Regions from separate parts of the Clostridium sp. CTA-17 genome, predicted to be linked through region 1. Evidence: a T-box and tRNA genes for the amino acid it is inferred to sense, from the RefSeq annotation. Region 1 holds a T-box; the other regions hold tRNA genes.

Region 1 (3,188 bases):
ATATAAGAGTTTTTTAATTTTACTATCTTACTTGGCTTCCAGTTAACATTTCTCCTGGGTTAACTAATAGAAGTTCTGAATCATCTGAAGGTGCTGCTGCAAGTATCATACCTTGAGATAATTCCCCTCTTAATTTAACTGGTTTTAAGTTAGCAACTAATACTACATACTTTCCAACTAACTCTTCTGGTTTATAGTATTGTGCTATTCCTGAAATAACCTGTCTTTCTTCTCCACCTAAATCAACTTTAAGTTTTAATAACTTTTTAGCTTTTTTAACTGGTTCACATTCTAATACTTTAACTACTCTTAAATCTATCTTGTCAAAGTCATCTATAGTTATTTCTTCTTTTATTGGATTTTTAACTAACTCTTCGTTAGCTGGTTTAACTGGAGCTGGTTTTAAAGCTTCAAGTTCTGCTAATTTTTCCTCAACATCTATTCTTGGGAATATAACATCACCCTTAACTACTTTATCTCCTGCAACTGTTCCATTAAACTCTTTTAAACTTTCCCAAGTAGTAACTTTAGTGTTTAATTGAGCATCTATTTTTACACTTGTTTCTGTTAAGAATGGTGAAATCATTACTGAAACAAATCTTAAAGTTTCTAATAAGTTATATAAAACCGTTCCTAGTCTTTCTTTCTTTTCTTCATCCTTAGCAAGTATCCAAGGAGTTGTTTCATCTATATATTTATTGGCTCTGCTTATTAAAGTCCATATACTTTCTAAAGCTTCTGGAATCTTTAATGCATCTATACTAGCTTCAACTTTTCCTGGAGTAGATAAAGCTAAGTTTATTAATTCATCATCAATAGCTTCCTTGCATGTTGGTGCTTGAATAACTCCATCAAAGTATTTATAAACCATAGCTATTGTTCTTGATAATAAGTTACCTAAGTCATTAGCTAAGTCTGTATTTACTTTCTTTATAAATATTTCATTGTTGAATAATCCGTCTGAACCAAATGGTATTTCTCTTAATAAGTAATATCTTACAGCGTCAGCTCCAAACATGTTAACTAAAACTACTGGGTCAACAACATTACCTTTTGATTTTGACATTTTTCCTCCATCAACAAGTAACCATCCATGACCAAATACTTGCTTAGGTAATTCTAATCCTAAAGCCATTAACATTATTGGCCAGTAAATTGTATGAAATCTTAAAATATCTTTTCCTATTAAGTGAACATCTGCAGGCCAGAATTTATTGTATAACTCTTGATTTTCTTGACCATATCCTAAAGCAGTTATGTAGTTTGATAATGCATCTATCCAAACATAGATAACATGCTTTTCATCAAAGCTTACAGGTATTCCCCAAGTAAAACTTGTTCTTGAAACACAAAGATCTTGTAATCCTGGTCTTAAGAAGTTATTTAACATTTCATTCTTTCTTGATTCTGGTTGAATGAAATCTGGATGTTCTTCTATATACTGAATTAATCTATCAGCATATTTGCTCATTTTAAAGAAGTAAGCTTCTTCTTTAGCTTTTTCAACTGGTCTTCCACAATCAGGGCAGTTTCCATTTACTAATTGAGTTTCTGTCCAGAATGATTCACATGGAGTACAGTAAAGACCTTCATAAGAATCTTTATATATATCTCCTTGATCATATAACTTTTTGAAAATCTCTTGAACAGCTTTCACATGATAATCATCAGTTGTTCTTATAAATTTGTCATAGCTTATGTTCATCATTTTCCAAAGATCTTTAATTCCTGCAACTATTTCGTCAACATGCTCCTTTGGAGTAATTCCTTTTTCATTAGCTATTCTTTCTATTTTTTGACCATGCTCATCTGTTCCTGTTAAGAACATTACTTCATGACCTGTAAGTCTTTTGAATCTTGCTATAGCATCAGCAGCTACAGTTGTATAAGTATTACCTATGTGTAGATTTGTTGATGGGTAATAAATAGGCGTTGTAATGTAATATGGTTTTTTACACATTATTTCTTCCTCCTTGTATTCTTAATTATTATTATTTCCAATATTTCAAAAATATAAAAAGCCCCTATGGGAAATCCCATAGAGGCGTTAATTACGCGATACCACTCTATTTCATATTTATGTCACCATAAATATCTCATTAAGTAACTCCTAAGTTTAACCTATTTTATTACTCTGCAATATAACGGTTGCCACCGTACTTTTCTAAAATTAAAATTCTCAAAAAGTCTGCTCCAAGTCCATCTTCATAAAGTCTCATGTATCTGGCTTTCACCTAACCCAGCTCTCTTTTATACAATCTTCTTTATTACTCTTCTCTTCATTGCATTTTCTTACTCAATTTTAATTATATGATTAGTTTTACATTAATGTCAATCGTTTTTATTTTTGAATTCTTTAAAATTCTTGTTAAGTCATAATTTGTATTAATATAAAAATGTTATATACTATCTATAATAATATATAAATTTCTCGGGGAGGTATTATTAAAATGAAAGGTTTAGCCTTACCTAAAATAGGTGCAAGAAACTTAAAGACAGCTTTGGCTGTAACTTTATGCATAGGATTTTTCGAGCTAATACACAGAGAATATCCTTTTTACGCTTGTATAGCCGCTGTAATCTGTATGAAAGATACTGTTGAAAACTCATATAAAATGGGAAAAAGCAGAATGATTGGTACAATAACTGGTGGACTTGTTGGCTTAGCTTTAACTTTTATAGCTTTAAACTTTAACCTTACAAGATTTTCAGGAATAATAACAGGTATTGGAATAGTTATAACCATTTATCTGCTTAATGTGTTTAACAGAAAAGGGTCTGTTTCTATAGCATGTATAGTATTAATAGCAATTATGACAAACTTACATGGTAAAGCTCCATATGCTTATGCAGTTGATAGAATTATAGATACTTTTATAGGTATAATAATTGCTCTATTAATAAATAACTACATATATAAATATGAAAATAAGGTAAAAAAAGATTTAGAAAATATAGAAGAAAAAATCTCTAGACTTGAAAAAGAAGTTAAAGATGATATAAAAAGTCTGGAAGAAAATAAAAAGAACTAATGTGAAAAGCTAATATGATTTAGGAGGGAAATATTTGTTTAAATTTAACCTGCAAACTATAGGTGCTAGAAACCTTAAAACTTCTCTTTCAGTATTTATATGCATTATAGTATTTGAACTTTTAGGCCGTTCTAGCGCCTTTTTTGCTTGTATTGC
Region 2 (3,188 bases), on a different contig from region 1:
TTTATATGAAATATATGATTACAAATAGATTTTTATAATGAATTTCCATAATAAATAAAATAAAAAAGCCTTATGAATACTCAAGTTACCCTTGATTTCATAAGACTTAATTTTAAATATTTCTTAAACTATAAACTATCTATATAAAGAATAAAGGCTGAAGAAATTATTCTCCAACCAAATCCAAAATAAATACTAACACGCTATAAGTATTTACTATATGTAGACAGTATCATATTCTGGTTAAAAATTCAATAAAATCTACATATTTTTCTCTATTCTTTAAAAATTTTTATCATTTTATTGAATAAACTGGCTGTAACACCATAATAAATCATAAAAACATGCCCATTTCTCTTACCTTAACTTTAAAAATTAAATAAATTTATATTTCATTAAAGCTCTGTTTCCATAAATCTAATTCTTCTAAATGCTCATCAATTAAAGAATCTTTTATGTACTTAACTCGCTTTCCCTCTGCACTTCTATATTTAGTTTCACATATCTTTACTAAAAACTGCATTATTCCATCATAACATTTCATAACATTTCCTATCCTATAGCTACGCTTCTCTATATTGCAATCCCCATATATTAGCCTACTGCTTTGTATCATAGGTATGAAATCTCTAAACCTTTCCTCTATTGCTTCTCCTAAATTAGTTGCAGAACATATTAATTTATAAATTCTTATTAATTTAAGCTTATCATCCTGTGCACATTGTGATATCTTTTTCATTTCATCTATTGCAGATTGTATTTCCATAGTTTCTTCATCTAAATTTTTATTTATTTTGTTTATCTTAAAGACCTTAATAAAAGGATTCTTTATATTTTTTATAATAAACTTTTCATCATAATCTATCAGTAGCAGTTCTTTAATAGGTCGTATATTATAATCATTTATTATATATTCACTACTGACTTCTTCTCCTAAAGTAGCTTTTATACTTTGTCTTTCTAAAATACTCATATTCTTAGCATATTTAGGTACTAGTGTTTCTAATATATATATTTTTTCTTCGTTTATTTTGTTAACTAAGTGCTTTATGTCCCTATTTTCATTCTTTAACTCTTCATTATATTTTTCTTTTTCACCATAAAATAATTTCTGAAGTTCTAAAGCCCTATTATATGCCTCGTCAAAACCTTTGGTAAACATTTCTCCTCCTGAATAAAAAATTAAAACTAATATACGTCCCTATATTTATTATATATCACAAAAGAGAAAGTTCTAAGTACTTATAACAATTTAAATATAATAAATATTTAATTTCCTTGACTTTAATTATATATTAACGTATAGTTAAAGAGTAGTAGATACAATTTAATGACGCGGGATGGAGCAGCTGGTAGCTCGTCGGGCTCATAACCCGAAGGTCGTAGGTTCAAGTCCTGCTCCCGCAACCACAAAAGGTTCTGTAAAACAGAACCTTTTTTATTTTTATTATAATATATGTCTAAAAAAGCTATATCAAAACAAATTATTAAAATAAAGTTTTGATATAGCTTATTTTTTAAATCTAACTATATTTTATTTTTCTAATCTTTTTAAATCTCTTCTAATATCTTTTTTTAATTCCTTGTATTGTTTTTTGTATTCTATAGCCTCTTTCTTTAATTCTCTTATCCATTTTTCAGCTATTTGTTCCTCATGAGTTTTAAAATGCTCATATTTCTTATACTCTTTTAAAGCCTCTTTTATTTTTTTATCTAATTCTTTAGAATCAATTAAATCTTCGCATTCCTTACCAGTTAGATCCTCATATTCTCTATAAACTTCATATAAAGCTTTCATAGCTTCTCTTTTAACTTTTTCACCTTTTAAGTTATTTAATAATTTTTTTAATATATTTTTATGTTCTGCTAACTCTTCATCCTCACTATCTTCAGCTAAAGCAAGTAACATCTCTAATTTCTTTTTAGTATAATCTAATGTAGTATCCTCTAAGGCATCTTCTATTCCATATTGTTTAAGAAATTTTCTAAATTCTTTCATATCTGCTGCATCATTAAATGGTATAAATTCTTCTACTTCAATATCTATTATTTCTTTACTCATTTGTATTACCTCCTAAGATAAATACAAATACTATAGTTTCAATGTAGATTCTCTCTACACTCAAGCCTTAGTATTTATATAATTATTTATTAATTATAATAATACTAAGACTATTTCTTTTAAAGGATTATAATCACTAGTTATTAATCTCTCTATTTTAGTCATTAAAAATCTTACTTTTTTTATATTTTCAATTGGTACTCTTAAAAATATTTTAATAATAAATAAGCTTTCTTAAATTATTTTTAAGTTCTAAACATTAGCCTTTACATTTAAATCTACACTTTTAGATTTATTATTAAAAACAACTTTCAATAAAATAGGGGTTACTATAGTTGTAACCACAACCACTATTACTACTGGTGCTAAAAATTCTGGTAGCATAAGTCCCATTGCAATTCCTTTATTTGCAACTATAAGTGCCACCTCTCCCCTTGATATCATTCCTGTTCCTATTTGAATAGCTTCTCTATTACTATACTTACATAGTTTAGCTCCTAAACCGCATCCAATAACCTTACTTAATATAGCTACTAGAAGTAATAATATTGCAAATATGAAAATAGTTTTTGTCATAGCTGTTAATTCGACTTTTATTCCTATGCTAGCAAAAAATATAGGTGATAATAACATATATGACAATGTTTCAAATCTTGAATTTAAATATTTACTTCTATTTGAATCAGATATTACTAAGCCTGCTATAAAAGCTCCTGTTATATCTGCAACTCCAAAGAACTCTTCAGCAGAAAAAGATAATAATAAGCAAAATACAAAAGCTATTATTACAAATCTTCTTAAATCTCTATGATATCTTTCATCTAATTTTATAAATGCCCAGTGGAATAGATATCCTGAAAGACCAGCAAAAATAAAGAACATAACTATTTTCGCTAAAACTATTATTACATTAATTGATGGATCTGCTAAACTAGTTGTTATGGTTAATGCTATTATTCCTAAGATGTCATCAATAATAGCTGCCCCTAATATTGCATTTCCTGCCCTTGTACTTAATTTACCCATTTCCTTTAAAGTCTCTACAGTAATACTAACTGAAGTGGCTGTTAATATAATTCCTATAAATACATTTTGCAATATAGTGTTCACATCATTTCCCTTATTA
Region 3 (3,188 bases), on a different contig from region 1:
TCACCATTATTTATTTCTCTTATCCCGATTACCATTCCATTATCTTCATCGAAATAATATGTCTTACCATCTATTGTTTGCCAACCACTTTGGACTTCACCTCTATTATTTACGTATATTTTTCTTTCTCCACCCCAATCTTCATGATAAGTGTGAATACCTGGTTCAGTTATAAGAGCTCCGTCTTCATTAAAAAGGTACACTTTGTATTTTTCATGATTAGAATCATATATTCTTGTGCTTCCTTTTGCTCTACCACTATACGTATCAAAATAATATGTTTTACCATCTATTACTTTCCAGCCAGTTTCTAAGCTATTATCCTTATTAAAGTAATACCATTTTCCATCTATTTCTTTTAATCCATTTCCTTTTGTTAAAACACCATCTTCATCAAACAAATATGTTTCTTTTTTATCACCATTAAATATATCGCAAATATTAATTGCCATACCATTATATTGATGAAAATAATATGTCTTACCATCTATTGTTTTCCAACCGCTTTCAACTTCACCCTTATTATTTACATATACCTTTCTTTTTTCACCCCAATATTCAGTATAAGTGTGAATTCCTGGCTTATTTACAAGAGTTCCATCCTCATTGAAAAAATATGTTTTATACTTTCCATTCTTAGTATCATATACTTCTTTCTTTCCAGTTGATACCTTTCCATTTTCAAAATAATATGTTTTACCACCTATTGTTTGCCATCCATCCTTTTTATTTTCATCAGTTACACTATTATTTTGACTTTCTGTACCTGTTGTTACTGCTTGTCCATCTTCATTAATATTTATGTAATCACTTTTTAAAGCTTCATTTTTATCTAACTTTTCTTCAGCTTTCTTATTTCCTACTTCTATTTTTTCTTCGATTTTCTTGCTTTCTTTATCTTTTTGGGAAGTTTCATTGTCTTTAGTTTTTATTTCATCACTTTTTACTTCTACGTTCTTATCTTTATTTATTTTATCTTCATTATTTTGATCAGCTTTATTTTCTACTTCTTTTACAGTATCCTTTTTATTATTATGAACTTTTTCTGCATTTTCGTCTTTGACTTCTTTGGAATCTTTATCTTTAATATCTTTGTCATTTTTAATTTCTTTTACATCTTTTTCGCCATCAGTTTTTACTTCTTTATTCTTAACATTTTTATCTTCTTGCGCATTTACATTAGGACTTTCATCTTTTAATTGTTTTCCATTACCTTTAATATTATCTACATTAGCAGTAGCTGTAACCCTTACTTCTTCAGCATAAACTTTCTTTCCATTGCTTATTACAAAGCTAGATATAGTAGTTATACTTGCTATAGCTACGGCAATAGCCACTTTTTCTCTTACTTTTTTCATAAAACACCTCTATTAATCCACTTAATTTAACTAATATATTAAAAATTCCCAAATGTTATTTTAACATTTTATTTAAATATTGTAAATAAAGTTAATTATATAGATATTTTCCGTTAATATTATTAAAAGTAATATTATTACATATAAATTTAATAAGAAATATATTATGATATTCATTTAAAGTAGAGATATAAAAAATTCTCTATAAAAAATCTTCTAATTTATAATCAAACAAAGTCATAATTACCTGTAAAACTGGTGGCTTGCAATAATTTTATAAGAATTTATTGACCACCCCCATAGCAGGTAGTTTTATTTATTCTAAATAAAAAAAGTTCTACTTAAAAAAGTAGAACTTTTTGTGGTTGCGGGAGCAGGACTTGAACCTACGACCTTCGGGTTATGAGCCCGACGAGCTACCAGCTGCTCCATCCCGCGTCATTAAATTGTCTCTCTGACTTGTATTAAGTATATTCCTAATTACCTAATAAGTCAAATGTTATTTTAAGAAAATATTTTTTAATTCTATATTAAATACTCTTAGGCTACTTATATACTCAATAAAAAATTTACTTTTTATTTCTATATATATCTTAATATCTTTCTAACTTCAGTTACATTACAAGAAATGCAGTTATTTCTTATTTCTATATATTTCTCAATATCCTTTAAAAACAAACAGTATTTAACTATATAACATTTAAAATCTTATGAAAGTTATAAACTTATTTTTCTTCATTATTATCTAAATTCAGTTATATACGTTTTTAAACTTATAACACCATTTTAGAATAACCACCTATGTTTAAATTATTACTAAATCTGCATTTATTTTTATAACTTAAATATCTTTCTTGGTATTATATTTAATTTAGCAATTTTAATATAAATATAATATCCCCAAACTCCACTTAAAGTATTACATATAAGATCATTTACTTCAAAAAACCTTTTTGTATTAGGAAAAACTAAAGATAATATAACCTGGGAACTCTCTATGAATAAAGACATAAAAAAACAGAATTTTAATACTGTACTTAATGAAGGTATATATGAATCTTCTTTTAACTTATTTTTATTCTGCAATTCAAAGCTTTCTAAAATTTTATTGATTTTATCTATAATTCCTTTTCCTAAAGTTAATTTTTCTTCATCTATACTGTAAAAATAGCAAAGAAAAAATGCCATTGGACTTAACATAATTGAATTTCCTATTAGCTGATAAATAACATCTCGCAATCCTCCTTCATGGTATATTTGCTTTATACTCCACAGAGGACTAAGCCAAATTTCTGGCGGATTATAAATAAGATTATTTCCCCAAGCTATGGTAAGTGGAAAATACACCTTAGAAGCAACTCCAATTAAGTAAATACAAAATAAATCAAAAATAAACTCTTCATTAGAATATATTTTTTTATATGTGTATTCTTCTTTAATTATTCCTTTAATTTTAATTGTTCCTCTAAATAAACAAAAGAGTAGAATTCCTAATGTTAAAAATTTATTTTGAGAAATAATAATCATGAATTCTCCTTTTAATTCTAAATTTTAATTAATATATTATTTAAGTGAATATTTATCTCTAACTGTAATATTCATACTGGAAATATTTCTATTGTTTATTAAGATAATCCTATATATTTATAGATCAAAACCCCATAAAAATAGAATAAATAACTTTACATTACTTCATTAATTATAACCTCTTTCATCTTATTTTAATCAGATTAATTACAAAAATAAGCTGTATCAAAACCCTTTAAAACTCTTACAAACCTAATTATAAAATCAAAGAAATTAATTAGTTGTTTATAAGTTTTTTCATGA

The links. A T-box is a leader RNA that pairs with one kind of tRNA and senses whether it is charged. The one in region 1 lies ahead of metG (methionine--tRNA ligase), so its partner is inferred to be a tRNA-Met.
Region 2: it has a tRNA-Met gene. The T-box ahead of metG (methionine--tRNA ligase) is inferred to sense a tRNA for this amino acid. The anticodon was not compared.
Region 3: it has a tRNA-Met gene. The T-box ahead of metG (methionine--tRNA ligase) is inferred to sense a tRNA for this amino acid. The anticodon was not compared.

Annotation. Positions count from the first base shown of each region.
Region 1 covers NZ_BAAABF010000007.1:77,464-80,651, forward strand. Annotated here, with positions in the region: gene metG (methionine--tRNA ligase) at 23-1,960, opposite strand; T-box leader at 2,038-2,292, opposite strand; gene ACYUCG_RS11635 (FUSC family protein) at 2,451-3,032, shown strand; gene ACYUCG_RS11640 (FUSC family protein) at 3,067-3,188, shown strand, end outside.
Region 2 covers NZ_BAAABF010000010.1:41,330-44,517, reverse strand. Annotated here, with positions in the region: gene ACYUCG_RS13460 (hypothetical protein) at 386-1,162, opposite strand; tRNA gene ACYUCG_RS13455 (tRNA-Met) at 1,335-1,410, shown strand; gene ACYUCG_RS13450 (hypothetical protein) at 1,535-2,062, opposite strand; gene ACYUCG_RS13445 (cation:proton antiporter) at 2,315-3,188, opposite strand, start outside.
Region 3 covers NZ_BAAABF010000005.1:90,444-93,631, reverse strand. Annotated here, with positions in the region: gene ACYUCG_RS10085 (cell wall-binding protein) at 1-1,358, opposite strand, end outside; tRNA gene ACYUCG_RS10080 (tRNA-Met) at 1,721-1,796, opposite strand; gene ACYUCG_RS10075 (VanZ family protein) at 2,193-2,885, opposite strand.